3 regions of the Mesorhizobium sp. M0106 genome follow, and region 2 is predicted to be linked to each of the others. Evidence: riboswitches for the same ligand, from Rfam matches in the RefSeq annotation. Region 2 holds a riboswitch; each other region holds the start of a gene.
The links. A riboswitch is a leader RNA that binds a small molecule or an ion and turns the genes downstream of it on or off. The one in region 2 is predicted to bind cobalamin.
Positions count from the first base shown of each region.

Region 1: another riboswitch for cobalamin. It lies ahead of NKJ55_RS11640 (DUF1636 family protein); the one in region 2 lies ahead of metE (5-methyltetrahydropteroyltriglutamate--homocysteine S-methyltransferase).
Region 3: another riboswitch for cobalamin. It lies ahead of NKJ55_RS11265 (CbtB domain-containing protein); the one in region 2 lies ahead of metE (5-methyltetrahydropteroyltriglutamate--homocysteine S-methyltransferase).

Region 1 covers NZ_JAMYUA010000009.1:69,910-79,924, forward strand. The annotation lists gene nuoF (NADH-quinone oxidoreductase subunit NuoF) at 1-573, opposite strand, end outside; gene nuoE (NADH-quinone oxidoreductase subunit NuoE) at 584-1,636, opposite strand; gene NKJ55_RS11610 (NADH-quinone oxidoreductase subunit D) at 2,071-3,261, opposite strand; gene NKJ55_RS11615 (NADH-quinone oxidoreductase subunit C) at 3,262-3,864, opposite strand; gene NKJ55_RS11620 (hypothetical protein) at 3,861-4,400, opposite strand; gene NKJ55_RS11625 (NuoB/complex I 20 kDa subunit family protein) at 4,407-4,988, opposite strand; gene NKJ55_RS11630 (NADH-quinone oxidoreductase subunit A) at 4,979-5,344, opposite strand; gene NKJ55_RS11635 (winged helix-turn-helix domain-containing protein) at 5,680-6,879, shown strand; cobalamin riboswitch at 6,909-7,112, shown strand; gene NKJ55_RS11640 (DUF1636 family protein) at 7,151-7,585, shown strand; gene cobW (cobalamin biosynthesis protein CobW) at 7,582-8,622, shown strand; gene cobN (cobaltochelatase subunit CobN) at 8,641-10,015, shown strand, end outside.
Region 2 covers NZ_JAMYUA010000039.1:23,072-33,086, reverse strand. The annotation lists gene metK (methionine adenosyltransferase) at 1-727, shown strand, start outside; gene NKJ55_RS27585 (adenosine kinase) at 839-1,831, shown strand; gene NKJ55_RS27580 (transposase) at 1,864-2,538, opposite strand; gene NKJ55_RS27575 (MFS transporter) at 2,827-3,078, shown strand; gene NKJ55_RS27570 (helix-turn-helix transcriptional regulator) at 3,140-3,973, shown strand; gene NKJ55_RS27565 (hypothetical protein) at 4,291-4,542, opposite strand; cobalamin riboswitch at 5,094-5,294, shown strand; gene metE (5-methyltetrahydropteroyltriglutamate--homocysteine S-methyltransferase) at 5,390-7,735, shown strand; gene NKJ55_RS27555 (FMN-binding negative transcriptional regulator) at 7,834-8,052, opposite strand; gene NKJ55_RS27550 (dihydrodipicolinate synthase family protein) at 8,087-8,989, opposite strand; gene NKJ55_RS27545 (trans-sulfuration enzyme family protein) at 9,042-10,015, opposite strand, start outside.
Region 3 covers NZ_JAMYUA010000009.1:157-10,171, forward strand. The annotation lists gene cobO (cob(I)yrinic acid a,c-diamide adenosyltransferase) at 24-641, opposite strand; gene cobU (bifunctional adenosylcobinamide kinase/adenosylcobinamide-phosphate guanylyltransferase) at 643-1,164, opposite strand; gene NKJ55_RS11260 (CbtA family protein) at 1,157-1,939, opposite strand; gene NKJ55_RS11265 (CbtB domain-containing protein) at 1,955-2,134, opposite strand; cobalamin riboswitch at 2,171-2,368, opposite strand; gene NKJ55_RS11270 (SRPBCC family protein) at 2,716-2,883, shown strand; gene NKJ55_RS11275 (heparan-alpha-glucosaminide N-acetyltransferase) at 3,102-4,100, shown strand; gene NKJ55_RS11280 (methyltransferase family protein) at 4,117-4,623, shown strand; gene NKJ55_RS11285 (MerR family transcriptional regulator) at 4,642-5,028, opposite strand; gene mgtE (magnesium transporter) at 5,168-6,565, opposite strand; gene NKJ55_RS11295 (SRPBCC family protein) at 6,898-7,380, opposite strand; gene NKJ55_RS11300 (ArsR/SmtB family transcription factor) at 7,377-7,694, opposite strand; gene NKJ55_RS11305 (phosphatase PAP2 family protein) at 8,041-8,952, shown strand; gene NKJ55_RS11310 (cyclic nucleotide-gated potassium channel) at 9,279-10,015, opposite strand, start outside.

The DNA of each region.
Region 1 (10,015 bases), on a different contig from region 2:
CAGCCGCGGCTGGCCCTTCTTGCCCTCGAGGCTTTCGAGCAGCGCCGTTTCCTCGCCGCAGATATAGGCGCCGGCGCCATGGTGCATGTAGATGTCGAAATCGTAGCCGGAGGTGTTGTTCTTACCGATCAGCTTGGCCGCATAGGCCTCGTCGATGGCGCGCTGCAGCGCCTCGCGCTCGCGGATAAACTCGCCGCGCACATAGATGTAGGCGGCGACCGCGCCCATGGCGAAGCCGGCAAGCAGGCAGCCTTCGACCAGCGTATGCGGGTCATGGCGCAGTATGTCGCGGTCCTTGCAGGTGCCGGGCTCGGATTCGTCGGCATTGACGACGAGATAGCTCGGCCGGCCGTCGCTTTGCTTGGGCATGAACGACCATTTGAGCCCGGTCGGGAAACCGGCGCCGCCGCGGCCGCGCAGGCCCGATGCCTTCATCTCGTTGACGATCCACTCGCGCCCCTTGGCAACGATGCCGGGCGTGTTGTCCCAGGCGCCGCGCGCCATGGCACCGGCCAGCGACTTGTCGAAGCGGCCGTAGATGTTGTTGAAGATGCGGTCTCTGTCCTGAAGCATTGCTCGTTCCTCAGACCGGCTTCTTGCCGGTCGGCCGGCTCCTGTTTCCGGGCGACGGCTTGGCCGCAGCCTTCGCCGGTTTGACCTTGGCCTCCGGCGCTTTGAAAGCAGACGCCGGCTCGGCCTTGTTCTTGGGGCCCTTGCGCTGTTTCGAGACGTCCTCGACCTGCGGTTCGGCCTTGTTGGCATTGGCGGCCGAATGCAGAGGCGCTGCGACGCTCGCCGCCCTTTCCGCCGCGGGCGCGACTTTCGTCGCCGACGGCGATTTCAGCGCCGGGTTGGTCTCGACCGCGTCGGTCTTCGGCTTGCTGGCATTCGAGGGCGCAACCGGCGCCGGCGCGGCAGGAGCAGTTGGCGGGACTGATGCTGCGACGGCAGCCGCCGGCTCTGCATCCTTGGTGGCCTTGGTCGCCGCCCTGGTTTCCCGGTCGCGGGTCGCCTTGAGGATCGCCTTTTCGCTCTTGAGGGTCGTCAGGCCACTGGCCGGCTCAGAGGTGATGCGGCCGTTTTGCGGTCCTGGCGTCACCGAAGCACCTTTGCCGGCGTCATAGAGGTCGATGATCTCGGCAAGCCGCTCCGGCGTCAAATCCTCATAGGTGTCCTTGAATATCATCACCATCGGTGCGTTGACGCAGGCGCCGAGGCATTCGACCTCTTCCCACGACAGCGTGCCCTTGTCGTTGGTGTGGAATTGGTCGTGATGGATTTTCGAGCGGCACACATCCATCAGCGCTTCCGAGCCGCGCAGCATGCAGGGCGTGGTGCCGCAGACCTGGATATGAGCGCGGGTGCCGACCGGATTGAGCTGGTATTGCGTATAGAAGGTGGCGACTTCCAGCCCACGGATATAGGGCATGTCGAGCATGTCGGAGATCGTCTCGATCGCCGCCTTGGTCACCCAGCCTTCCTGTTCCTGCGCCAGCATCAGCAAGGGAATGATGGCGGACTGCTCGCGCCCCTTCGGATATTTCTTGATCCACTGCTTCGCCGCCGCCGCATTCGCCCGGTTGAAGGCGAAGGAGGCTGGCTGGAGGCTGGCTTCTGCGAGACGGCGGACTGACATTACGATTTCGCTTCTATGTTTCTACTGGTTAGAGTTGTAGGCGCGATAGCAATCCTCGGATCGCCCCAAAACGCATACGAACTCTTCATTTCCACGCTTCAGGCGGATGTATCCGTCATAGCGGCTATACACCCAAGCTATTGGCTTGCAACGATATTCTTCGGGGATCAATGACGCTACGAGGTTGTCATGAACCGCGCAGTTGGACGATGTCGACGGCCGGCCATGGACAAGAATGCCCTCATCCATTGCTGGGGTCTGGGTGCTCAAGCCACGGACTGTAAGCAGATCGCCTTCTGCAATAAGCTTGAACCCCTCTTTGAGAAGATCGGTCGACGAGAGACCCTCACCGGACCCAGCAAGCGACACTTCAGCGGAAGCCGCAAGGCATGCCGCGGCCAGAAACGCCTTTGACGGTCGAGCCATTCCCATCATCACCGATCGACCTCACCAAACACGATGTCGAGTGAACCCAACACGGCGGTGACGTCGGCCAACATGTGGCCGCGACACAAAAAGTCCATGGCCTGGAGATGCGCGAAGCCGGGCGCGCGCAGCTTGCAGCGATAGGGCTTGTTGGTGCCGTCGGAGACGAGATAGACGCCGAACTCGCCCTTCGGCGCCTCGACCGCCGCATAGACCTCGCCGGCCGGCACGCGGTAGCCTTCGGTGTAGAGCTTGAAATGATGGATCAGCGCTTCCATCGAGCGCTTCATCGCCGCGCGCTTCGGCGGCACCACCTTGCCGTCAAGGTTGGACACCGGCCCGCTGCCCTCCTTACCGAGCAACAGATCGACGCACTGGCGCATGATTTTCGCCGACTGCCGCATCTCTTCCATGCGCACCAGATAGCGGTCGAAACAGTCACCGTTCTTGCCGATCGGAATGTCGAAATCCATCTCGGCATAGCATTCGTAGGGCTGCGATTTGCGCAGGTCCCACGGCGCGCCCGAGCCGCGCACCATGACGCCGGAAAAACCCCAGGCCCAGGCGTCGGCCAGAGACACCGTCGCGATGTCGACATTGCGCTGCTTGAAGATGCGGTTGCCGGTCAAGAGTGAGTCGAGGTCGTCGACCGATTTCAGGAATGGGTCGATCCACTTGCCGATGTCCTCGATCAGCTTCTGCGGCAGATCCTGATGCACGCCGCCGGGGCGGAAATAGGCCGCGTGCATGCGCGAACCCGAGGCGCGCTCATAGAACACCATCAGCTTTTCGCGCTCGACGAAGCCCCACAGCGGCGGCGTCAGCGCGCCGACATCCATCGCCTGCGTCGTCACATTGAGGATGTGCGACATGATGCGGCCGATTTCCGAATAGAGCACTCGGATCAACTGGCCGCGCTTTGGCACCTCGATGCCGAGCAGACGCTCGGCGGCAAGCGCAAAGGCATGCTCCTGGTTCATCGGCGCGCAATAATCGAGCCGGTCGAGATAGGGCACGGCCTGCAGATAAGTCTTGGCCTCGATCAGCTTTTCCGTGCCGCGGTGCAACAGCCCGATATGCGGGTCAACGCGATCGACGACTTCGCCGTCAAGCTCCAGCACCAGGCGCAAAACGCCGTGCGCCGCTGGATGTTGCGGGCCAAAATTGATGTTGAAGTTGCGAACGGAGGTTTCAGCCATTTACTGCTTTGCCTTTTCATCCCCCGGAAGCACGTAATCCGTACCTTCCCACGGAGACAGAAAATCGAAATTGCGGAATTCCTGCTTGAGCTCCACTGGCTCGTAGATGACGCGCTTGGCTTCGTCGTCGTAACGCACCTCGACGAAGCCGGTCAGCGGAAAGTCCTTGCGCAGCGGATGGCCTTCAAAGCCGTAATCGGTCAGAATCCGCCGCAGATCGGGATGGCCTGAAAACAGCACGCCATAGAGATCATAGGTCTCGCGCTCGAACCAGTCGGCGCCGGGATAAATCCCGGTGATTGACGGCACCAGCGTCTCTTCGTCGGCCTGGACCTTGATTCGGATGCGGATATTCTGTCTCGGCGACAGCAAATGATAGACGACGTCGAAGCGCTTCGCCCGCGATGGATAATCGGCGCCGCAGACGTCGATGATCGAAATGAACTGGCATTTCGGGTCGTCGCGCAGGAAGATCACCACCTCGATCAGGTCGCGCGGCTCGACCGAGATGGTGAGTTCACCATAGGCGAACACCGCCTCGCCGATCCGGCCGATCAGCTTCTCGCCGAGATAGGTCGAGAGGTCATTCAACGCCTGGGTCATGACAACCTCGCCAACCAGCCCAGAACCTTGCGCGAGTCTTCTGGATCTTTTTCACCAAACCAGCCGCTCTCCCTGGCGGCGTCAATAGTCAAAAAAACCTGGCATTCATCATCGTCACCCGGCTCGCCAAAAAACAGCTTTCCGACAAACTGCCGGGTTTCCAGATGCGCAGGGTCGCCATTTAGAGCAACGCATTCCACAAACAGCTTTTCGGTAGTTGCTCCCTGGCCCGACGCGGCAGAGGAAAGCTTGGCCGACATTTCACCAATCAGATTCTTGGTTCGATCGCCAAGCGAACGCAGTCTTACGTCGCCATGATAAAAGATAATTCGTGGGTCGCTTGTCGGCTCGGCTTCCCAATCATTCAATCGGATGTCGATACCGACACCAGCAGCACCAAATTTCGTGTCTGTTGAGAGCGCAGAAGAATAAAACGTCGAACCGGAGTCCGTTTTTACAAATCGCTGTTCAGACGTTCTGAACATCAAATCCAGCCAAGGTTCAGGGTTGCCATAAATGATCCGATCTTCATCCATGGCGATTTACCGCTCGATCGTGCCGGTGCGGCGGATCTTCTTCTGCAGCAGAAGGATGCCGTAAAGCAGCGCTTCAGCGCTCGGCGGGCAGCCGGGCACGTAGATGTCGACCGGCACGATGCGGTCGCAGCCGCGCACCACCGAATAGGAATAATGATAATAGCCGCCGCCATTGGCGCAGGAGCCCATCGAGATGACGTAGCGCGGCTCCGGCATCTGATCGTAGACCTTGCGCAGCGCCGGCGCCATCTTGTTGGTCAGCGTGCCGGCGACGATCATGATGTCGGACTGGCGCGGGGACGCGCGCGGCGCGACACCGAACCTCTCCGAGTCATAGCGCGGCATCGACGTATGGATCATCTCGACGGCGCAGCAGGCGAGGCCAAACGTCATGAACATCAGCGAGCCACTGCGCGCCCAGGTGATCAGCGCCTCGGTCGAGGTGACGAGAAAACCCTTGTCGGCGAGCTCGTTGTTGATCTCCAGGAAGAACGGATCATCCTCCCCCACCGGCCTGCCGGTGTTGGGGTCGATGAGGCCCTTGGGCTTCGGCGCGACGAGCGTGCCGGAACTGTCGTTCAATCCCATTCCAGCGCTCCTTTTTTCCATTCATAGGCAAAGCCGATGGTCAGCACCGCCAAAAACACCATCATCGACCAGAAACCGAGCATGCCGATCTGGCTGAACGACACCGCCCACGGAAACAGGAAGGCCACCTCCAGATCGAAGATGATGAACAGGATCGACACCAGGTAGAAGCGAATGTCGAATTTCATGCGGGCGTCGTCGAACGAGTTGAAGCCGCACTCATAGGCCGAAAGCTTTTCCGGATCGGGGTTGCGATAGGCCACCAGGAAGGGTGCGGCGAGCAGCGCCAGTCCGACGACCAGCGCCACGCCGATGAACAGGACGATGGGCAGGTACGAACTCAACAATGCGTTCATTCTGCAGCTTTCCGTTGCGGCCAATCCACTCTGATTACAGCACCGGACCCACTTGCGGAAGCGTGACAGTTTAACCACTGAACCGTTTTAAGGGGGCTCTATGCTGCAACGCGGCGAGGGTTAGCGCAGCGCTTTCGGCGAAGCAAGTCAAACCTTGTTCAAATCGCGGTGCTGGACGGCATATCCGGGAAAACTGGTCCGATCCGCTCCTGTTGGATTTCCTTCACTTTTTACTCCACTTTTCTCTCCTGACATGGATGCCGCCAAAACCCTGCTAGCATGGCACGGAATCGCAGGTCATTTTCTCTGTCCAAAATCGTCCGGATGCCGCCTTCATGAAGGAAAAAATCTCGCTTGCCATGGCCCGCCGCATTGCGCTGGCGGCACAGGGATTCAATGACCCGCGCCCCACCGGCACGCCTGACCGCCGGCATCTGGCCCGCGTGCTTGCCCGTACCGGCCTGCTGCAGATCGATTCCGTCAGCGCCGTGGTGCGCGCCCACTATATGCCGCTTTATTCGCGGCTTGGCCCTTACAAGCTGGCGTTGCTCGACAACGCCGCCGTCACGCGCAAGCGCATGGTCTTCGAGTATTGGGCGCATGAAGCCTCGTTCTTGCCGGTCGAGACCTATCCGCTGATGCGCTGGCGCATGCAGCGGGCCGAACGCGGCGACGAAATGTACAGCGGACTGGCCAAATGGGGCCGCGAGCACGCCGCCTATATCGAAGACATCTATCGCGAGGTCGCCGAACGAGGCCCGATCGCGGCGTCGGCTTTCGAAGGCCAGAAGGGTTCGGGCGGCTGGTGGGGCTGGAGCCATGCCAAGCATGCCTTCGAGTGGCTGTTCTGGGCCGGCCGCATCACCACGGCGCATCGCCGCGGCTTCGAGCGGTTCTACGATCTGCCGGAGCGCGTGCTGCCGCCGGCGGTACTCGCGCTACCGGTTCCCTGTCCCGAGGATGCTCACCGCGAATTGCTGCGCATCTCGGCCCGCGCCCACGGCATCGCCACGGCAGGAGACCTGCGCGACTATTTCCGGCTCTCGCCCGCCGACATCAAGGGCCGCATCGAGGAGTTGGTCGAGGCCGGCGACCTGTTGCCGGTGAGCGTCGAAGGCTGGAGCAAAACAGCCTATCTCCACAACGACGCCCGTTTGCCGCGCAGGATCGAGGCGCGCGCCTTGCTCGCGCCGTTCGATCCCGTCGTCTTCGAGCGGTCGCGCACCGAGCGCTTGTTCGACTTCCACTACCGCATCGAGATCTACACGCCGGCCGAAAAGCGCCGGTATGGCTATTATGTGCTGCCATTCCTGCTCGGCGACAGCATCGTCGGGCGCGTCGACCTCAGGGCCGACCGTCCGGCCGGCGTATTGCGCGTCCATGCCGCCTATGCGGAGCCCGGCGCCCCGCCACAAACCGCTGCCGAGCTTTTCGAAGAATTGAAGCAGATGCAGGGCTGGCTCGGCCTGGAACGCATCGAGGTGACCGCTGCCGGCGACCTCGGCCGGCCGCTCGCGGATATCGCCGCGGCATAGACGTGCGTTGACACGACTGCCTCCACAAGCCTAAATCCGTTCCAGACGGTCCCCTGCCCGCAACGGCAGGGGCCAAGAGGGAATGCGGTGCGAAATCTCGATTTCAAATCCGCGGCTGTCCCCGCAACTGTAAGCGACGAGCCTCGGCCGAAAACCACTGGGATATTCCCGGGAAGGCGGCACCCAGGCGATGACCCGCGAGCCAGGAGACCTGCCGTCTAGGACATAAGAATCCGATCGCCTGGCGGGTTTTCCGGGCAAGGAGCCTGATTTGGAACGCGACAGCAGTTTTCCGGCTGAGACAGCGGATTTATTGTCCGGCCATGGTGATTCCCCGGCCGGCGTTACCGTCATCGTCTGCTCGTCCTGCCGTGACGAGACCGGTTCGGACGCTCATGCGCGCGCCGGCGAACTGCTCGCAGAGGACACGCGCCGCGCCGCTTCCAGCGAAAACATCAAAATCCGCACCGTCGAATGCCTCGGCAATTGCAAGCGCCGGCTCAGCGCGGCCATGCTGCGCGACGGCTGCTGGAGCTACGTCTTCGGTGATCTGACCACGACCAGCGGCGCCGATCTCGTCACCGGGGCAAAGCTGTTCGCCACCTCGACGGATGGGCTCATTCCATGGCGCGGCCGTCCCGATTGCCTAAAGCGCGGCCTCGTTGCCCGCATCCCTCCCCTTGACCTTCTGAAGGACTTGATATGACCGCTGCCTCCCTTTCGCGCGTTCCCTGCACCGTGGTCACCGGATTTCTCGGCGCCGGCAAGACGACATTGATCCGCCATTTGCTCGAAAACGCCAAAGGCAAGCGGCTGGCCATCATCGTCAACGAGTTCGGCGACATCGGCATCGACGGCGAGATCCTGAAGGGCTGCGCCATCGACACCTGCCCCGAGGAAAACATCGTCGAGCTGGCCAATGGTTGCATCTGCTGCACCGTCGCCGATGATTTCGTCCCGGCGCTGGACCAGATCCTGTCGCTGACGCCGAGGGTCGACCACATCCTGATCGAGACATCCGGCCTCGCTTTGCCCAAGCCGCTGGTCCAGGCCTTCCAGTGGCCGTCGGTGAAAAGCCGCGTGACGGTGGACGGCGTCATTGCCGTGGTCGACGGACCGGCGCTGGCTGATGGCCGCGTAGCCAACGACATGGACGCCCTGCAGGCGCAGCGCGCGCAGGACGAGACGCTCGACCATGACGATCCGGTCGAGGAAGTGTTCGAAGACCAGCTCGCCTGCGCCGACCTGATCATCCTGTCGAAGAGCGACCTGATGGACGCAGCCGGCGCGGCCCGTGCCAATGCCGTCATCGGCAAGCACGTTGCGCGGGCGGTGAAGATCGTACCGACTTCGCAAGGCAAGGTCGACCCGTCGGTGCTGCTCGGCCTCGGCCTCGCCGTCGAGGACGACATCGAGAACCGCAAGACCCACCACGACGACGAGCTCGACCACGAACATGACGATTTTGACTCGTTCGTCATCGACATCGCGTCCGTGTCCAACCCGGACGAGCTCGCACAACGGGTCGCCACGGCGGCGGAGGAAGAAAACGTGTTGCGCGTCAAGGGTTTCGTCGAAGTCGGCGGCAAGCCGATGCGGCTCCTGCTGCAGGCCGTCGGTCCGCGCGTCAACCACTATTACGACCGCGCCTGGACCGCTGACGACGACCGCCGCTCGCGCCTGGTCGTCATCGGCCTGAAAGGGCTGAACCGCCCGGCCATCGAGCGTATCCTCGCCGGCTGACCCCAGGTACGAGCCGCGATGCACATCCTCACCACCACATCCGCCTCGCTCGACGATCTCGCCGAGCCTGTCGATCTCAGGCAAACGCCTGCGGATGTCGTGGCGCTGTCCTTCACCGACAGCGACCTGGCCGGGCTGGCGGCGGCGTGGAAGGCAGATGCGCACCGCCTGCCGTCGATGCGGCTCGCCGCCTTGCGCGACCTGCGCCATCCGATGTCCGTCGACCTGTGGATCGACAGCGTCGCCCGCCACGCCAAGGTCATTCTGGTCCGCATCCTCGGCGGCTATGACTGGTGGCGCTATGGCTGCGACCAGCTCGCCGTTATCGCGCGAAATCGCGGTATCAAGCTGGCGCTGCTACCGGGCGAGAGCCACGACGAGGATTTGCGACTGATCGAATGCTCGACGCTGCCGCGCGAGGAGTTGGACGCCCTGCTTGGCTATTTCCGCGAGGGCGGGCCGGCAAATATGACGGCGCTGGTGCAGAGGCTGGCAAGTCTCGCTGGATCGGGTGCGGCGGTAGCCGAACCTGTTAGCATGCCAAAGGCGGGATTTTACGAGCCGGGACTGGGGGTCGTAGAACGCGGCGTCCCCCTCCCCCTCGAGGGGAGGGTCCCGCCCCAGGCCGGGGGTGGGGTCCTCTCCGAAGCGCGCCTACACAAAGCGTCGCGCACTGCCGTGACGACCCCACCCGGCCCTGCGGGCCACCCTCCCCTCGGGGGGCAGGGGGACGTCGTGCCAATTCTCTTCTACCGTTCGATGCTGCTCGCCGCCGATGTCGCGCCCATCGACGCGCTTTTCGAAGCCCTGCGCCACCGCGGCATGGCTCCCGTGCCTATGTTCGTCTCCAGCCTCAAGGACCCGGCCTCGCTCGCCTTTGTCGAAACCGCGCTCGCGACCCTGAAGCCTGCCGCAATCATCACTGCGACGGCTTTCGCCTCGGGTGCCGAGCCGGGCGTTGAAACCCTGTTCGACCGCGCCGGCGTGCCGGTGTTCCAGGTCATCGTCGCGACCACCCGCCGCGACATCTGGCAAACCAATCAGCGCGGCCTGGCGCCCGCCGACCTTGCCATGCATGTCGTCCTGCCCGAGCTCGACGGCCGCATTCTGGCCGGCGCCATTTCATTCAAGGGCGAAAGCGAAACCGACCCGGCGCTGGCCTTCCGCGCCTTCGCCAACCGGCCTGAGCCCGACCGCGTGGCGCAAGTGGCGAACCGTGTCGAGGCCTTCGTGCGCCTGCAGCGGACGCCGCGTGCGGAGCGCAAACTCGCCATCCTGATCCCCGACTATCCGAGCGCCCCCGGTCGCACCGGCTACGCGGTTGGTCTCGACGTGCCGTCCAGCGTGCTGGCAATGCTGCACGACCTGAGCGAACAGGGCTACGCCGTTGAAA
Region 2 (10,015 bases):
ACGACAGGCAGATGTCCGGAAAGCACGACAGCTTGGCTGGTTGCGTCCTGACATGAAATCCCAAGTCTCAGTGCGCTATGAGGGGTTGCGCCCGGTCGCCCTGGATACCATCGTCGTATCGACCCAACATGACGAGCAGGTCTCGCAAGAGACGGTCCGCGAGGGCGTCATTGAGGAAATCATAAAGCCTGTCCTGCCGACCCACCTGGAGACGGAAGGCATCAGAATTCTGGTCAACCCGACGGGGAGGTTCGTAGTCGGCGGGCCGCGCGGCGACTGCGGTCTCACTGGACGCAAGATCATCGTCGATTCGTATGGTGGGATGGGTCGTCACGGCGGCGGCGCTTTTTCGGGCAAGGACCCGTCCAAGGTTGACCGCTCAGCTGCCTATGCGGCCCGGTATGTCGCAAAGAATATCGTCGCTAGCGGACTTGCGGACGTCTGCGAGGTGCAGCTTGCTTACGCAATCGGCGTGGCCAGTCCGGTTTCTGTCATGGTCAACACGTTCGGGACAGCGAGGGTTGAGGAAAGAAGGATCGAGCGCCTCATTCTTGAGTTGTTTGATCTCAGACCGAAGGGCATTATCAAGATGCTTGATCTCTTACGCCCTATATACCGCAAGACCGCGACCTATGGCCATTTCGGCCGTGAAGAGCCTGACTTCACCTGGGAGAAGACAGACAGGGCCGACGAATTGCGTCGCGAGGCAGGACTTGCCGCCCCGTGAGGGGCTGGCGCTGAACGGATTGGCAAGCGGAAAGGCCATTCCCACTGGCCAGACCCGCCCGCGGCCGGCATGCCAGAAAGCCGGTGGGTTTTTTGGCGGAGACATGAATTGATGCCGGACTATGACGTGCTTTGTATCGGAAATGCCATCGTCGACATCATCGCCCAGTGCGACGAGGCGTTCCTGGAGACGAACGGCATCATCAAGGGCGCAATGAATTTGATCGACACGAGGCGCGCCGAACTGCTCTACAGCCGCATGGGTCCGGCCATCGAAGCCTCGGGCGGCAGCGCCGGCAACACGGCGGCGGGCGTGGCCAGCTTCGGCGGCCGCGCCGCCTTCTTCGGCAAGGTCTCTAACGACGCGCTCGGCGAAATCTACGCGCATGACATCCATGCCCAGGGTGTCGCCTTCGACACCAGGCCGCTTAACGGCGAACCTCCGACGGCGCGCTCGATGATCTTCGTCACGCCGGACGGCGAGCGCTCGATGAACACCTATCTCGGCGCCTGCGTCGAGCTCGGCCCGGAAGACGTCGAGGCCGACAAGGCGTCGGGCGCCGCGGTCACCTATTTCGAGGGCTATCTGTGGGACCCGCCGCGCGCCAAGGAGGCGATCAGGCAGACGGCTAAGCTCGCCCACGCCGCCGGGCGCGAAGTGTCGATGACATTGTCGGACTCGTTCTGCGTCGACCGCTACCGCGACGAGTTCCTCGATCTGATGCGCTCCGGCACCGTCGACATCGTCTTTGCCAACAGCCACGAGATCAAGTCGCTCTACCAGACCGCGTCTTTCGACGAGGCGCTGGCGCTTATCCGCAAGGATTGCAAGATCGCCGCCGTCACCCGTTCGGAAAAGGGCTCGGTCATCGTGCGCGGCGACGAGACGGTCACCATCGAAGCCACCAGGATCCGCGAGCTGGTCGACACGACAGGCGCCGGCGACCTCTACGCCGCCGGCTTCCTCTACGGCTACACGCAAGGCCGCAGCCTGAAGCAGTGCGGCGATCTCGGCTCGCTGGCGGCCGGGCTGGTCATCCAGCAGATCGGCCCAAGGCCAAGGCAGAATCTGCGCCGAGAGGCCGAGCAGGCGGTATTGCTGTAGGTGGGGAGCCAAGAACCAGCTGCCCACCCTTCTTAATCCAGCCCGAGCCTTTTCTTCAGTTCCGCATTCTCCTTGCGGAGACGATCGGCAAGCAGGCTCTTTAGCCGCTTGTTTTCTTCCTCGAGCGCGACGAGATCCTTCAGCCCGTCACTGTCCGCCGCCGGCGCCGCCGCCTTCTTCCAAAGATAATATGTCTGTTCCGAGATGCCGGCTTGCTTCACCGCACTCTTGAGAGTAGCGCCGCCGCCGATCGAGGTCTCGATCTGCGCCAGCTTCTGGGCACGATCCTTCGCGGAGTAGCTCTTTCGGCCTGTTCGCGCTGACGGCGGTGCTTCAGTGGCCGCGGATATCGGCTTGGCGCCGTTCTTGCGGGCAGGCGAGCTCGCCTCAGCTTCTGGCTTCCTCGACCGCCGCGCTCTCGCCTTCGGTTTTGGCGTTTCCGTTTTGTCTGCCGGTTCGCTAACTACTGCTGACCCGGTTTCCAGGGGATTGGCCATGAAATGCTCCACTCGCGGTTCGTGCAACGGTTCAGCATCAAGGACCACTACAGTAGAGTCAACAAGCTGACGATTTAACGGCTCGACTTCCTTTGTTGTCTCGGCCATCGCCGCGGCGATGTCGAAATTGCCCCAGATGGAACGTGCGGATTTTTGATAATTGCGCTTTTGTTTGACTTCCACGGTGAATGGTCGCGTCTGCCGCCTCATAGTTCCTTCCTGAATAGGAGAATGAAGTCGCCGCTCGAATTTTTGGCGCTTCCTGCTTAGCGCGGAGCATTATCGTATAGCCGCTCAACGGGCAAGTGAGGCCGGTCTTCGATGGCTGACCCATCTGGGGGATTTGAGCGGCTTCGCGCGTCCTGCGCATGCCTGTAAGGCCGCCAAGTTTTCTGGGTTAGCAGGCGCGCACTGTGGCAGCTTGGCTTGTACGGCGAGGCCATGGTTGAGTGAGGCGAAATAAATCCAGCCCCGCGGTCAATCCCGAGGCTTCCCACAATGGCGAAGAGAACATCTTCACTCGTTCCTTTTGAGCACAAGACCTTCCGTTCGCTATGGTCGACTGCACTCATTTCGAACCTTGGCACCCCAGTGGAAGGTGCGGCGGCAGCTTGGCTGATGACGAGCATCGCAGCAGTAATTTTTGATCGCCCATTCGTGCTGTGTACCAGCCCTGTGTCTTGCGCAAGTGGTCACGAACGGCTGCCGGAGCCTCGAAGACGCCCTAAAAACACATGCTGCGATTTTTGAACACGCTTGACGTGTTGATTAATTCATCCACAATGCGTGTGTTGAACACGCGAGGTGAGTTATGAACATGAAAGAGCTTAGGGTTCGACTGGGCATGACTCAAAAAGATTTGGCAGAGCAGATGGCAACGACGCAACAGACTGTGGCCCGTTGGGAAACAGGCAAAACGCAGTTGAACGTCGAGCAGATCAAGGACCTTTGTCTCACGTTGAAATGCACGGTCGAGGAGCTGCTGGGCTGGAAGATTGATGTCGAGGAGTGGCGCACGAGCCCGTTTGCAATTGCCGATGCCGAAACGCGATACGGCACGCTCAGAATCAAGACGACTATTGGCAGCCGCCAATATCCTATCGATGAAAAGGCGCGTGAATCGATTTTACGTCAGTTGAAGGAACTTCATAATCTGCGTAGAAATAACACAAGCAGGCCATGGCTGTATTGTTGGAGCCTTGACAACAAAATACTCTTGATAAATCCGCAATATGTCCGCACCATTGAGCTTATCGGTGACGATGTAGAGGAGATGCCAGAGTATTATCATCCAGAAATCTATCGGGCTTTGGATGACTGGGATAAAGGTGAGGTTTCAGGAAAGCTGAAGAAAGAATGCGATGCCATCATCGCAGAGATGGGTGATCAGGAAGCCGTGCGCATGGCCTCCTATGTTCGCGTCACATATGACGACGGAGAAGATGAGTGGAACTTCTTGGATGAAGAAACCGCTACGACTTTCTTCGGATTGGAAGCTGCGACCTTTGACGTTCCCCAGTGTAGTTTCGCCGAAGTGGAGGAAGAAGGTTACTACCGAGCGCGATACGCCAACCTTGATCGCGTCGCGGTGATGGAGGTTCCAAGCGACCGTTATCACAGATTGACCGCGCCCGAGGAAGCTTAGAACCATCCGCGAAGGGCGCATGTTACATCTCGACCTTGCGTGGTGCGTTTTCAGTACGAGATGACGTTAAGCGTAGGTAGTGGCAGGTAAGAGTGCTCGACCAGAAGCTCAACTGCCTCCTCAATATCGCTGCCGATGTGCCGCAGGACACGTCCACGGGAGCGTGGATAGGCGTGAAGTTCCTGCACTCCACGGTCCGCTCTCCCATCGCCGGTGTGTGCCCGACGCCATCTTGTGGACGAGCTTGGCCGCCTGCACCCGGTTGTATTCCGGCTTGCGGTCCGCCTGGGCGGTCCGCCGCGATGGCTATCTCCATGTCAATCGGCGCCGAACTTTGACTGCCCGCTGCTTTTGATGAATTTGGCGAGGTCCCGCGCATAATCACTCTTGGTCTTCTCCTTGAGGCCCTGTGTCGCGAACTTGTGGTCCAGCAGGGCAAACAGGTCCAAGTCCCCCTCCCGTGGCGCTGGCTTGCCCTCACCGCCCTCGGCTTCCAATTGGGGAACCGCTTCTGCGCGCTGCACCGTGGCGATTGTCCGCCCAAGACGCATTACAAGATCGAACGCCAAACCGTGCGCGTGCACGACGATTTGCCGCTCAGGCCTCATTTGGACAGGACTTGAGCTGGCCCGGTGGTTTGAGCCGGGTTACCTTGAGCCGGTGGGCTGCGAACAAGCAGTTCGAGACATTGGCCTCGATCACTTCGCAACAGGCCGCTGCGCCGGGCCTCGGGGTGCTCCCCCCGAAATCGTTGTGTCGTATCACCGAGGGCATCACGGCCAACAGTTTCCACATGGGCAACAGCCTCGCCATTGAGCCGGATGTGGTCGCGAGCAGATCACCAACGAAGCGGTCGGAAGCTCGGAGCCGAAGTTCGACGCCGAGGTGGCGTTCGCATGATGCGGGAAGCAGCACCACGGCGCTTGCCGGTAGTTTGCCGCCGGCAGCCGACGAACTCCTATCCTCCTGGACCGCTGTGCGTTATTGCTTTGATTTACCGGCCGCTCAAGGCTTCCACAGTTTTCGCTTTCGAGGCGACCTTTGGAACATGCCAACGGAAATTTAACATAACGACATAAACATTTCTTTATGCGGCGTTGACAAAGAAGCGAACTGCTGTAATTGTCTCCCGCGTCGTGGTTCTCCGTACGGCGCTGCCGCAGCGGAGCTAAGAGGGAAGCCGGTGCGATGCCGGCGCTGCCCCCGCAACTGTTAGCGGCGAGCCAACCCCACTCATGTCACTGAGGCGAATAGCCTTGGGAAGACGGGTAGAGGCTATGACCCCGCGAGCCAGGAGACCTGCCACGGCGAATTACGTCCACGGGCGGGGTGTCTCGGTGGCCGCTGCAGCCTGGCGTTCGTGCCGGCCTGCTAGCGCCTTCCTTGTCACCGACGCCCCAACCATCGGGGTCTGGCATGACTGTCTCTCAGCAAATTCCTGTAGCAACGCTCGGCGTGCCCCGCTTCGGTCGTCGGCGAGAACTGAAATTCGCGCTTGAAAGCTACTGGTCCGGAAAATCGTCCGCTGCCGACCTTCTCACGACCGCGAAGGCGCTCCGTGCCGCTAGCTGGGAGGAGCAGCACGATCGCGGCGTGTCGAAAATCCCGTCGAACGACTTCTCGCTCTACGACCATGTGCTCGACACCGCAGCCATGGTCGGCGCCGTTCCATCCCGTTACGGCTGGAATAGCGGCGAGGTTCCACTTGACATCTACGTCGCAATGGCGCGCGGCAACCAAGGTCAGACGGAGGATTGTGGGCACGGTGGTCACCAGCATGCGGCTCATCGGCCTGGCGTAACCGCGATGGAAATGACCAAGTGGTTTGACACCAACTATCACTACATTGTGCCGGAACTCAACGATGATCAGACGTTCGCACTCTCGTCGACGAAACCGGTCGATTACTTCATCGAGGCTAAAGCTCTCGGCGTTCACACACGCCCCGTCATCCTTGGACCGATCACCTTCCTCAAGCTGGCGAAATCGCCTGCCGAAGGATTCGATCCCATCGCGCTCCTGCCGCGGCTGCTGCCCGTCTACGAGCAACTCCTGCAGAGGCTGAAGCTGTCTGGAGCCGACTGGGTGCAGATCGATGAGCCAGCGCTTGTCCTCGATCTGAACCCGAACGAACGAGCTGCGTTCGAATTCGCCTATGGCCAGCTGTCGAAAGCCGCGCCCGAGCTGAAGATCATGCTGGCTACCTATTTCGGGCCGCTGGGAGACAATCTCGAAACCGCGGTTTCTCTGCCTCTGGCCGGGCTGCATATTGATCTCGTGCGCGCTCCCGAGCAGCTGGAAACGGTGGGTCGGCTCGCACCGAAGGATCTGGTGCTCTCGCTTGGCTTGATCGATGGCCGCAACGTCTGGCGTGCGAACCTGCCCGCCATTCTCGACCGCATCAAACCGATCGTCGCCGGCTGGCCCTTGGACCGCGTCGAGATCGCGCCTTCTTGCTCGATGCTGCATGTGCCGATCGACCTCCGCATGGAGACGGAACTCGACGCGGACATCAGGTCGTGGCTCGCCTTCGCGGCCCAGAAGACCGACGAGTTGGTGTTGCTTGCCCGGGCCCTGTCCCAAGGCAGGGATGCGGTGGCAGGCGCGTTGAAAGCGTCTGCCGAGGCTGCCGCCACTCGCGTGACATCCACGAAGATCCATGACCCGCTGGTTGAGGGGCGGATCGCCAGCATTGACGACAGCATGAAGCGACGAGAGAGCGCTTTTGCCGAGCGCTCCAGAGTCCAGGCCGGCACGCTCGGGCTGCCGCCGTTCCCGACGACGACCATCGGGTCCTTCCCGCAGACGCCGCAGGTACGCAGGGCGCGGGCCGCTCATGCGAAGGACCAGCTGAGCTATGTCGACTACGAGACCTTCCTGAAGAAGGAGATCGAGGCTGCAATTCGCTGGCAGGAAGAGATCGGGCTGGACGTGCTGGTGCACGGTGAGTTCGAACGAAACGACATGGTACAGCATTTCGGCGAGCAGCTGTCCGGCTTCGCCTTCACTCAGCATGCCTGGGTGCAGAGCTATGGGTCGCGTTACGTGCGCCCCCCCATCATCTTCGGCGACGTATGGAGGCCCAATCCGATGACGCTGCGCTGGTGGCAATTCGCCCAGTCGCTTACGGAAAACCCTGTGAAGGGAATGCTCACAGGCCCAGTGACCATTCTCAACTGGTCTTTTGTTCGCGACGACGTACCCCGCTCCGAGGCATGCCGCCAGATCGCGCTTGCGATCCGCGACGAAGTGACGGATCTCGAATGGTCCGGCGCAAGGATGATCCAGATCGATGAGGCCGCGTTTCGTGAAGGATTGCCACTGCGCAAGTCTGACTGGAAAGACTATCTCGACTGGGCTGTCGAATGCTTCCGGATCGCCTCAACGGGTGTAAAGGACGCGACTCAAATCCATACCCACATGTGCTATTCGGAGTTCAACGAGATCATCGACGCGATCGCTGAAATGGATGCGGATGTCATTTCGATTGAGACGTCGCGCTCGAAAATGGAACTGCTGGACGCCTTCACGAGCTCCAAATATCCGAATGAAATCGGGCCCGGAGTCTACGACATTCACTCACCACGGGTCCCGGAAGTCGGCGAGATTTCGGATCTCGTCATGCTTGCCCGCGAGCGACTGTCCGATGCCCAACTGTGGGTAAACCCGGACTGTGGCCTCAAAACACGCAAATGGGAGGAGGTCCGCCCTGCCCTCATGAACATGGTTGCTGCAGCACGCGCGCTCCGGGAGAAAGTGTAGGCCGGAAGGTTTCCTGGTTGCTCACCATGTGGTGAGTTAGCGGCTGCCGCATGTGGGCCGTGAATGTGCCAAAACGCGATCACATCCTTTGAAATAAGTCACTCGAGCGAGAAAGTGCACTTTCCTTCGGCACGTGTACTAATCGCGCAGGAATAAAGGGAACCGTTTTCTCCCTGTGACGTGTCGAGTTCGAAGGGGATGTGATTGGCGTCGAGACCGCTCCGGCCATGGGTTATCAGCATGCCAAGTGCGCTGTTCTCGATCAGTTCGTAAAGGACTTCTCGGCTCGGTTCATCGAAATGCGCGGGTACATACATGACAGGTTCCTTCACTGGCCGCCGGGTTCGCTGTTCACCGGTTGACATCCGATGGCAAGCGTTCCAACGCGGCGGCGATCTGGCGCTTCGCTGCTGAGGGCAGAGGCAGGATGGGACGCGGGGGGTCGGCACGGCAAATGTCGAGCAATTCGGCAAGTGCATAGACGACGCGAAGGCTCGAGAACTCCTTGAAGAGGCTCCAGAGCGGCGCAAGCGTGGCATCGATCCGTCGCGCTTCGGCCGCATCGCCCTGTTGCGCCGCCGTGACGATCTTCACGCAGACCTCGGGCAGGATGCCGGCGAGGACGCTGTACCATGTGTCGGCGCCGGCGATCAGGGCCTCTGCAGCGTTCCAGTCGCCGCTGTAGCCGATCGAGAACCCTTCCGGCACAGTGCGCCTCTGGTCGGCCAGATGGCTCTTGATCGCATCGCCCTTGTCTGTCGGATTCTTGATAGCGACAATCCCACCCACCTTTGCCAGGCGGCTGACGAGTGCTGGGGTGAAATGAAAATGCGTCGTTCCTGGATTGTCGTAGACGACGATCGGCAGGCCGCTCTCGCACGCCACCGTCGAGAAATGTTCGAACACCTCGTCCTCAGTGAGCGGGGTGTAGGAGGCGGCGGCAAGCAGCCCCGCGGCAGCTCCAAGGGCCTTGGCGTCCTGCGCGAACCTCACTGCTTCATCGGTGCGCAACGCGCCCACACCCACCACGACCGGCGTTCGCCCGGCGATTTCGTCCAAGGTCTCGGCGAGCGTCCGTCGCCGTTCCTCGCGCGACAGATACATGTAGGTGCCGGTGCTGCCGAGAAGACCGATGGAGTCGACCTGAGCGGCGCAAAGCCGAGCAATCAGCCTGCGCAGAGCAACGGTATCGACGCGGCCGTCACGATCGGCGGGCGTGATGGGAAACGCGGAAAGACCGCTCAGGAATGCCATGGCAAGGCTCCAGGTTTGTGCGTGAGCGCAGGACTGGCCGGACGACAGGTCATCACAAGGCGTCCAGAGCCCGCCGCAGGTCGGCGATTAGGTCATCGGCGTCTTCAAGACCCACCGAGAGACGCATGAGGTCCTCGCCGACTCCATCGGCCAGATGCGCATCCTTGCGGATCGGCTGACGAGCACGGGTCAGGCTTGCCGGATGATAGATGAGGCTGTCGGCATCGCCGAGGCTGACAGCCCGGGTGATCAGGTTGAGCCGGTCCATCATCCGCCGCGCGCCCTCGAACCCAGCGTGGAGGCCAAAGGCCAACATGCCCGACCCTTGGGACATCTGCTTTCGCGCCGTCACCTGATCAGGGTGCGAGTCGAGGAAGGGATAACTCACCCATGCCACCGCCGGGTGCGCCTCGAGCGCCTGAGCCACCGCAAGGGCCGTGGCGCTGTGCCGTTCCATGCGCAGCGTGAGCGTCTTCAGACCGCGCAGGATCAGGAAGGCTGACATGGGCGAGAGCGCTGCGCCGGTGATGTAGCGCAGGCCCGTTTCGTGCAGCGTGCGGAGCGTTTGCGCGTCGCCGAGAATCGCCCCACCAAGGGCATCGCCGTGCCCATTGATGTATTTGGTCAGCGAGTGGAGCACGAGGTCTGCCCCATGTTCGAGCGGCCGCTGGAGCGCGGGCGAGGCGAAGGTGCTGTCGACTGCAACCTTTACACCGCGCGCGTGGGCGCGCTCGGCAATGGCAGCGATGTCGAGGATGCGGCTCAGCGGATTCACCGGCGTCTCGAAGAAAACAAGCCGGGTCCGCTCGGTGATCGCGGCATCGAGATTGTGAGGATCGGACAGGTCGACCGCGACGACCTTGATGCCGAAGCGGGGGACCGCCTGTTCGACCATGGCAAGCGTGTTCGCATAAAGCGTCCTGTGGACGATGAGTTCATCGCCTTGGGACAGGAGCGACAGGATCAGCGTCCCGAAAGCCGCCATCCCCGAGGCAACGACCAGACCTGCCTCGGCTCCTTCCAGAT
Region 3 (10,015 bases), on a different contig from region 2:
CCTCTGCCTCCCCAGCAACCCTCTCAGAACTCGATGCCCTGCTGCGCCTTCACGCCGGCGGAGAAGTGGTGCTTGGTCACGCCCATCTCGGTGACCAGATCGGCCGCCTCGACCAATACCGGTTTGGCGTTGCGGCCGGTGACGACGACATGCAGGCCTTCGCGACGCGCCTTCAGCGCCGCTACCACCTTTTCGACGTCGAGATAGTCGTAACGCAGCGCGATGTTCAGCTCGTCGAGCACCACGAGGCTGATCGACGGCTTGGCCATCAGCTCCAGCGCTTTCGCCCAGGCAGCCTCGGCCGCCGCGATGTCGCGCTTCAGGTCCTGTGTCTCCCAGGTAAAGCCCTCGCCCATGGCGTGCCAGACGACACGGTCGCCGAAGGCGGCAAAGGCGTCTTTCTCGCCGGTATGCCACTTGCCCTTGATGAACTGAACGACGCCGACGCGCTTGCCATAGCCGAGCATCCTGAGCGCCAGCCCAAAGGCGGCCGTGGTCTTGCCCTTGCCCGGTCCGGTGTTGACGATCAGCAGCCCCTTCTCGACCGTCTTGGCCGCGACCTCGGCGTCCTGCACCGCCTTGCGCTTGGCCATCTTGGCGCGGTGGCGTTCTTCGTCCTTGGGATCGACAGTATCAGCCATGTCATTTCACCTTGAGCGGCAGCCCCGCCACCATCAAAAGCACGGTGCTGGCAACAGCCGCGACATCCTGATTCAACCGACCGGCGGCGTCGCGAAACCGTCTTGCCAGCGCATTGTCCGGCACGATGCCCTGGCCGACCTCGTTGGACACCACGAACCACGGCCCACGCGGCCGCGACAACACATCGGCCAGCCTCCGGCATTCGGCCTCGACATCATGGTCGGCCAGCATATGGTTGGTCAGCCACAGCGTCAGGCAGTCGATCAGCACCGGCTGGCTGTCAGGCAGCGCTCCGATCGCGCCGGCAAGGTCGAGCGGCGCATCGATGGTCGTCCAGCCGGCGCCGCGCCGCGAGCGGTGCAGCGCGATGCGCTGGCGCATCTCCTCGTCATAGGCCTGCGCGGTGGCAATATAGCTCCACGGCGCCGGACAGGCCGTTACCAGCCTCTCGGCATGCGCGCGCATTCCGGAGCGCGCCCCCCCGATGGCCCCGGGGAGTGCCCCGGCAGCGCGGTCAGGCAAAGCTGTCGCGCAGGCTGGTCGCCGTGCCCGTGAAGCGTCCGCGCACCACGCCGACGACCGCGCCGAGCACCAGCCAGAACACCAGATTGGTCAGCGTCACCGCCACCACGAACTGGTGGTGCAGGCCTTCCGGGATCGCCGTTTCGAAGCTATCGGGCTGCGGCGCGCCGACGATATGCGGCGCAACGATCAACGCCACGGCAAGAGCCACCAGCGGCAGCGATCTGCGGAAGACGATAAGGCCGAGACCGGCCGCTGTCGCCAGCACTGTTGCCCACCACCAGATCTGGCGTTGGACAAGGTCGGCCGCCGGCATCGCCGGCAGTTCCGGCGGCAGGCCGAGGCCCGGCGCCAGCGTGAACGCGGCAAAGCCGGCCAGCCCCCAGAACAGGCCCTGGCGCCAATTGCCGATGCCGCCGGCGAATTCCGAAACCGCAACCAGGACCAGCGCAAAGCCGATGCCGGTGACGATATTGGCAACGACGCTGAAGCCGAAGCGTTCGAAAACGTCCGCCGGCGCCCAGCCTTCGTCTTCCGCCGGAGCCATTGCTTCAGCCGGTGCCGGCGCGGCGCTGCTCATAGCCGTCGTGCCCGCAGCGTTTTCAGCCGGTGTCGCAGGTGCCGCGGCATGGTCATGGCCGCCGCCGGCCTGTTCGTAGACTTCCGCCTTCAGGATGAGCGGCACCGTGGCATAGGCTTGCATGCAGGCGAGAGCCACGCCGGCCACAAGCCCTGCGATCGCCGCGATGAACACGACGTTGCGAAACAGTGTCATGATGTCAGCCCCTTGTTAGTGGCAGGGAAAGCCCATCGAATGGCGATAGTCGTGCGCGGCATTGTGGACCGCATCGATATGCGAGAAGCCGACAAAGCCCATGACGAAAATGCCGAGGAATGCAGCAAGCGCCAGTTGCATGAGACGCGACTGCGAGGAGGCGGAAGCGCCGAGCGAAACGGAAGCGGTATTCATGTCTTGTCCTTTCGCCCTCCACCCGAGGGCATAGAAGTCAGTTTCCTGTCGCCGGCAGGTCTCCTGGCTCGCGGATCAGCGCCCTTCCCCACCTTCCCGAAGGCGAACCTTCAGTGGCATATGGAGAGGACTACCGCACACAGTTGCGGGGGCAGCCGCGGCATTGGGCAAACAATTTCGCCCGCACCGCATTCCCTCTTGGTTCCAAACGGAACCGACGACATCAGCGACTATAGGCAGAATCGCCGCGCCCGGCAAACCAAATTCCGCCGGATCGTGTGGCGAATGCGCCGCCTCGCCAAGTTCGCAGACCGGCGCCGCGATTGACAATTTTCGCAGCCGGGTGTCGGCTGGCGGTGGGGAGGAAGCCGGCATGCAACCCAGCCCGAACAAGCGATCCCTACAACGGCCTGACGCGGCCCGAGCCGACGCTGCCGTCAAACAGCCTATTGGGACATCGCAGCCTATCAGCGCGATCTCGAGGCCATCTGGTATCGCAACTGGCTGCTCGTCTGCCGCGACGCGAAGCGCTCGCCGATCCGGCCGCCGATATCGACAACATCGTCGCGTTCGGTACCCAGGTGCTGGAGGAGGATGCTGATATCTGCGAGGTCAACCAGATGGGCCTGCGCTCGATGCGCCACAAGGCCGGCGTACTGATGCCCGAGGAATACGACTTGCACCGCTTCCACAACTGGGTGCGCGAGCGCCATGCGGCGCTCACACATCAAAGCGATTTGGGCAGATAGCGCCAGGTGACGAAGCCGCAGGCCACCGCCAGCAGGCCGAGCGTCGCGAAAACAGCGCCCAGTCCGAAAAACGCCAGCACGCCGGCCAAAGGCTTTCCGGCTCTGGCCTAAAGCAGCTCTGATGCCGACCGGCGCCAACACGACGCAAGGCCCTGCTTCTTTTGACGGTGGCAACCGTGATAGTCGTCTTGCCGGGGCTGAACCAAGACAGCGAGACCATGAGCATCGACACGCCGAGCGCAGCCGTTCAGGATCAACCGAAGTCGAAGCGCATCGCCGCTATCGACATTGCACGCGGCATCGCTTTGCTTGCCATGGCGAGCTATCATTTCACCTGGGACCTCGAATTCTTCGGCTACACCGATCCCGGCCTCACCGCCTTCGGCTGGTGGAAAATCTACGCGCGCTGCATCGCCTCGAGCTTCCTGTTCCTGGTCGGCATCAGCCTCTATCTCGCCCATGGCAAGAAAATCCGCTGGACCGGCTTCTGGAAGCGCTTCGCCATGGTTGCCGGGGCAGCGCTCACAATATCGCTGGTCACCCGCATCGCCACGCCCGACGGCTTCATCTTCTTCGGCATATTGCACGAGATCGCGCTCGCCAGCCTGCTCGGCCTGGCGTTCCTGCGCCTCCCGGCGCTACTGACGCTTGCCGTGGCGGCCCTCGCTATTGCCGCGCCTTTCTACCTGCGATCTGAGCTTTTCGATCATCCGGCTTTGTGGTGGGTCGGCCTGTCGGCGACCAACCCGCGCTCCAACGACTACGTTCCACTGCTGCCCTGGTTCGGCGCCGTACTTGCCGGCATCGCGGTTACCAAGCTCGCCACCACCTCCGGCGCGCTGACGCGGCTGTCGGCCTTGGCGCCTGGCCGCTGGGCAAATCCGCTGGTCTTCATCGGCCGGCACAGCCTTGCCTTCTATTTGATCCATCAGCCGGTGCTGATCGGCTCGGTCTGGCTGTTTTCGCAATTCATGCCGGCGCAGGCCGAAACCAGGGAGGTGCGTTTTCTGAAATCCTGCCAGATATCCTGCGAGCAGGCACGCGACACCGAGTTCTGCTCCAGCTATTGTGCCTGCATGCTGGACACTCTCCAGGGCGAAGCCTCGCTTGACCGGCTCTACAGCAACGACCAGTCCCCGGAGTGGAAGGCGCATATTGGCGAGCTCGCCGGCACCTGCACCGCCCAAACCGAGGCGGCGGAACCGGGAACGCGCTAATCGAGGGAGGACAATAATGAGCGACAGTCACCCGAAACCCGTGCAGCAAAATCCTGGGCAGCCGAAGCTGGGGCACATCCCATGGCCGCCGCTGATCTATGTCGCCGCCATCATCGTCAGCGTCGCGCTAGGGCTGTTCTATCCGCTGCCGTGGATCGGCGATCTTCTCGGCGACATCCTGTTCGCCGCCGGCCTTGTGGGGTTGGTGGCGGTTGCCGCGCTCTGGTTCACGGCAATCCGCACCATGATCCGCGCCAAGACGACGCTCAACCCGAACGGCGTGCCTGACCATCTGGTGACCACCGGACCCTTCGCCGTCAGCCGCAACCCGATCTACCTCGCCAACACGCTGCTGCTGGTCAGCCTCGCCTTTGTCACTGGGATCGCCTGGTTCCTGCCGCTGGCAGTCATCGCGGCGTTCCTGACGCAGAAGCTGACGATCGAGAGCGAGGAGAAGGTGCTGACGGCCAAATTCGGCAAGAAATACCGGGACTACGCCAAAAGGGTGCGGCGCTGGATTTGAGCCGAGGCTGACACCGGCTTAGGTGGTGACGCCGAGCTCCACCAGCCGCTCGACACAGGATTCCTCGGCCTGGTCGAGCTCTGCCAGGGTCTCTTCGAGGTCGCGGCGTTTCTGGCGAAGATCCTCGCGCTTTTCCTCGATGCGTTTGATCATCAGCTTGAGCTGGCCTACCTCGCCGGGCGGCTCCCTGTACATCTGGATGATCTCGCGGATCTCGTTGATCGAGAAGCCGAGCCTTTTTCCCCGCATGATCTGGCGGATGAGATGCCGGTCCGACGGACGGAACAGCCGCGTGCGGCCGCGTCTTACCGGCTGCACCAGCCCTTCGTCCTCGTAGAAGCGCAACGTCCGCGTCGACACGTCGAATTCGCGGGTCAGCTCCGTGATCGAATAATATTCCCGCATCGTCACTCCAATGCCCCGGCCACGCCGCGAGTTCCAACTGGCCGGCGCCGCCAGCGCCCAGGCGCGTACCAGAATCGGCGGACAAGGCACCTTTCAAAGCCTCGCATGGCATTTACGTAAAAGTCAATTGAGGTGACGTTCAGCGCACGCCGAACCACCATGTGGCGAGCCCGAGAAAGGCAAAGAAACCGACGACATCGGTGACCGTGGTGACGAAAACCGCCGAAGCCACAGCCGGATCGATCTTGAAGCGGTCGAGCAGCAGCGGGATAAGGATGCCCGCCAGAGCCGCCACGAACATATTGATGATCATCGCAGCCGCAATGATGCCGCCGAGATTGCGATCGTGGAACCAGGCAGCAGCGACGAGGCCGATCAGGATGGCAAAAATGATGCCGTTGATGAAGCCCACCCCGATTTCGCGGCGGATGATGCGGCCGGCATTGTAGATGTCGAGGTCCCTGGTCGCCAGCGCCCGCACCGTGACCGTCATGGTCTGCGAGCCGGCATTGCCGCCCATGCCGGCGACGATCGGCATCAGCACCGCCAGCGCCACGATATGCTCGATGGTGCGGTCGAACAGGCCGATCACCGAGGCCGCCAGGAAAGCCGTCAAAAGATTGACCAGCAGCCACGGCACGCGCGAGCGCGAGGTCGAAAAGATGCTGTCCGAGAGTTCTTCGTCGCCGACGCCGCCCATGCGCAGCAGATCTTCCTCGGCCTCCTGCTGGATGACGTCGACGACGTCGTCGATGGTCAGCACGCCGACCAGCCGCTCGTTCTCGTCGACGACGGCGGCGGACAGAAGATCGTATTGTTCGAATTCGCGTGCCGCCTCCTCCTGGTCCATGGTGGCCGGGATGGCATGCCTGGTCTCATGCATGACCTCTTCGACTTTGACCGAGCGCTTGGTACGCAGGATCTGGTCGAGGTCGATGGCGCCGAGCAGCTTGAAGCTCGGATCGATGACGAAGATCTGGCTGAAACGGTCGGGAAGATTGTTGTCCTCGCGCATGTAGTCGATGGTCTGGCCGATCGTCCAGAACGGCGGCACCGCGACGAACTCGGTCTGCATGCGGCGGCCGGCGGTCTCTTCGGGATAGTCGAGCGAACGCCGCAGCCTGATCCGCTCGGTGAACGGCAGCTGCGACAGGATCTCGTCCTGGTCCTCCTGGTCGAGGTCCTCGAGAATGTAAACGGCGTCGTCGGAATCGAGCTCCTGCACCGCCTGGGCGATCTGCGCATTGGGCAGACTGTCGACGATGTCGCGGCGGATCGCCTCGTCAACCTCGGTCAGCGCGGAAAAATCGAAATCCTTGCCCAGCAATTCGACCAGCGCGCGTCGCTGTTCCGGGTGCAGGGCCTCGAGCAGGTGGCCGAGTTCCGACTGGTGCAGATCGTCGACTTCGCGCTTCAGCGTCAGTGTATCGCGATCGGCGATCGCGGCACCGATCTGGGCGAGGAACGACGACAGGATGACGCCGTCCTCGTCATAGATGTCGGCGCGGCGCTCCTCGGCCGCCCTGGCGCCGGTCATCTGTTCGTCCCTCCCGCCATCGGATTTCCGGATAAGGTGCCTGTCAGGTCTAACGCATGACCCTGACAATCGGAATCGATTTTGCGAAAGGACCATGCACAACGACAAATTGCTACAGCGCCGTTCGCGCGTCCAAACGACGCGGCGCATACCGGATGGTAGGAGGAGAGGACGTTCTACAAACCTGCGGCGCTGCAAACCTTCGCGGCGGCAGGTAAAGGGCAGCGTATCTCCCCGACCCGGTCAACCAGATGGGCAGATCGACACTGATTCAAAACGGCGAGGCCGACAGTGCGAGGGCCTCGCTGGTATTGGACTGGAAGGCTTCCCGATCAGGCGGCGTGGCGCTTGGCCTCAGCCGCATAGCGGTCCAGGAGACCGCTCCAGCCACCCTCGGATTCGAAGGCCTCGCGCATCGCCTCTGCGGTTTCGCCCATGTTCTCCAGAAGCCTGTGCTCGAGTTCCACACGCGTCGCGTTCTCGCCAAGCGCGACAAAGCGGATCTCGACTTCGGTCAGCAATGCCGGATCGTAGCGCCAGCCGGCTCCAATGCGCCAGGCGAGCGTCAGCCTTGACGGCGGATCCCAGGCGAGAACCTCGCCCCAATCGCATTGTGACCCATCCTCGCCGATCTCGTACCAGCGGCCGCCGGCTTTCGGTTCGATCACCGCGGTCGTCAGGGCGGATTTGCCGATCGAGTGCGAAGCCGGCCACCAGCGCCCGAATCCTGTGGTGAACATATCGAATGCCTTGTCGAGCGGCACCTCCACCGTCACCGACTTCCTGACCGGCGCGGGCTTGATCATGGTCGTCATTTCCTGTTCTCCTTGCTGTTGTCGACTTCCCGTTTGAAGGCGTCGAGCGCATCGCCCCACATGCGGTCGAGCCAGGCGCGCATCTCGCCGAGCCCATGCGGGTCGAGATGATAGATGTTGCTGGCACCTTTCGGCTCTGCGCGGACCAGCCGGGCTTCCTTCAAGACCTTGAGGTGCTGCGATACCGCCGGCTGCGAGACCGGAAGCACTCGCGTCAGATCTATGACCGAGCGTGGCCGATCGGCGATGAGCTCGAACACCTTGCGGCGCGTCGGATCGGCCAAGGCCACCATTCCTGCATAATCATAAATCATGACTTATGATAAGCTAAAACTTATGATAAGTCAACCGAGGGCGTGGCGGGCCCGTGTTCAAGCAACCGGCCGGCTCGGCCCCGAGGCTCCGGGGCAATTCCTTCACGCGGGGGCATGGACAGCGATGCGGATGCAAGACTGCTCAGGGAATCGATCCACCGCATGCGGGCCGGCCGGCAAATGTCGACCACCGGGGAAAAGTAAACCTGGCGGCAAGGTTTTTACCTTATCGGTGTATGTGTCTCTCCGGCGAAACGTTAAGAACGGGTAAATTGGTTTGGCCCTAACCACGGAAGCCTCTCGCTACAGGCCCTCCGCCCTATGGCAATCGCGCCTCTCCTTGTTCATGGCGACATACGTTTTAGGCGCATCTGCACTATATCCAGAAGTATTCTATACGTCAGCCTTAATCTATTCTCACAAATTTCTTGTTGGCATTCCGGTGTTGTTTATCGGTGGCGTCTGCTGTACCGCGCTAATCCATGGCCGGCGGCAACCGGTTCGCTACGCACTGGATTTGGTTCAAGGGCGCTGGCGCGGTTGCCTGCTGGTGCTGCTGTTCTTCTTTGCCAGCTTGACCGCGTTCTCTACCTACAAGATCGCCATCCCGTCCGTCGTCCCATACTATGCCGACAACTGGTTGGCCGACGCTGATGAATGGCTGCACGGGATGCCGCCATGGGAGATCGTCCATAAGCTCGACGGCAACAATTGGTCGTTCGTCGTCTTCAACAGCTACGAAGTCATTTGGTTTTACCAGTGGTTCGGCACCATCCTTTTCGTGTCGCTCTGGTCGGACGAGATTGCCCGCATCCGCTATCTCTGCGCAGCAGCGCTGACGTTGTCCGTCCTCGGAACGGTCTTGGCCCTGGCGCTGGCATCGGTCGGACCGGTTTACTACCACCACTTTGTCGGCGTGGATCGCTTCCACGGATTGAATGCGGCCCTGGACAGGCTGGACCACAGTTACATGGTGCGGGAACCCGCGGCATATCTCCTGATGGCTTACCAAAGCGGCCGGCCAAGTCTTGGCGGCGGCATCTCGGCCATGCCAAGCATGCATGTCGCCTTTGCCGCATTGAACGCCTATTTGCTGTCATCGATCAATCGCTGGCTTGGCGTTCTGGGTTGGACCTTTGCAGCCCTGATCCTGTACGGATCGGTGTTCACTGGCTGGCACTATGCCGTGGACGGCTACGCATCGATCGTTGTTGTGTCGGTGATCTGGTGGGCGACCGGACGCCTGGTGCGCGAATAGTTATGTGCGCTTGTCGATAGATGGCCATGCCCGCCGATGGCCACTTCGCATAAGCCAAACTCGCGACCGCAATCAGGCAAAAAGCACGTGCCCCGACAAGGACGCTCCCTGCCGTGCTCGAATTCAACGGGCAAGAGATTCCGCTTTCGAATTTAATGGTGCGGTCGAGATGCCGCGTTGATTTTAAAGCATTTTTCTACGATTCCGTGGCGATTTGTATTGAGGATGGGTCGGCAGCGGCAAAGCATGTAGTTCCAGCCAGCCACCATCGGCAGGCAGCTGGCAGCCTTGCCATCACATCCTCCTCTGACGAACACCTAGTACGGTCAACCCTTAGCTGCCGCGCCGCGCCGCTCGAGCGCGGTCTTGCGGATGGTTTCTGCGATCTCCGGGCTGCTGCTGCACAGCATCTGGAAATCCGCCGAGTGTAGCGACAGGAGTGAGACCACCGTTGTGGCGCTGACGGTCGCCGAGCGCGGTTCGCCGGTGATCAGCGCCATCTCGCCGAAGAAGGCGCCAGGGCCCAGATCCACCGGGTTCGGCGTCGCGACGCTGACGCGCCCCTCCACGACGAAGAACATCTGGTCACCGGTCTCGCCATTGCGGCAGATCACAGCGCCCGCCGGCACGATGCGAGGTCGTAATGCGCGCACGATCTCGACTAGTGTGGCCGGGCCGAGCTTCTGAAACAACGGCACGGCGGCGACCAATTGCCAATTGCGGACGAAATCCTCGCGACGGACTTCTTGATAAAAGCCGGTGGCAAGAATGCCAGCCCAGAGCGCGAAGATGCCGATGCCACTCATCATGACCGCCCCGGCAAGGACGCGGCCGGCGAAGCTTTCCGGAATAGCGTCGCCATAGCCGGTGGTGGACAGCGTGACCACCGCCCACCACATTGCCTGGGGGATGCTGCCGAACTGTTGCGGTTGGACGTCGCGCTCGATGACATAGGCTGCGAGCGCAAAACCGAAAAGAACGATGCCGAAGACGGTGGCGACGCCGATCAGGTTGCGCGCTTCGTTGGTCAGGATTCTGCCCAGCAGCGGGAAGAAAGTTGAAT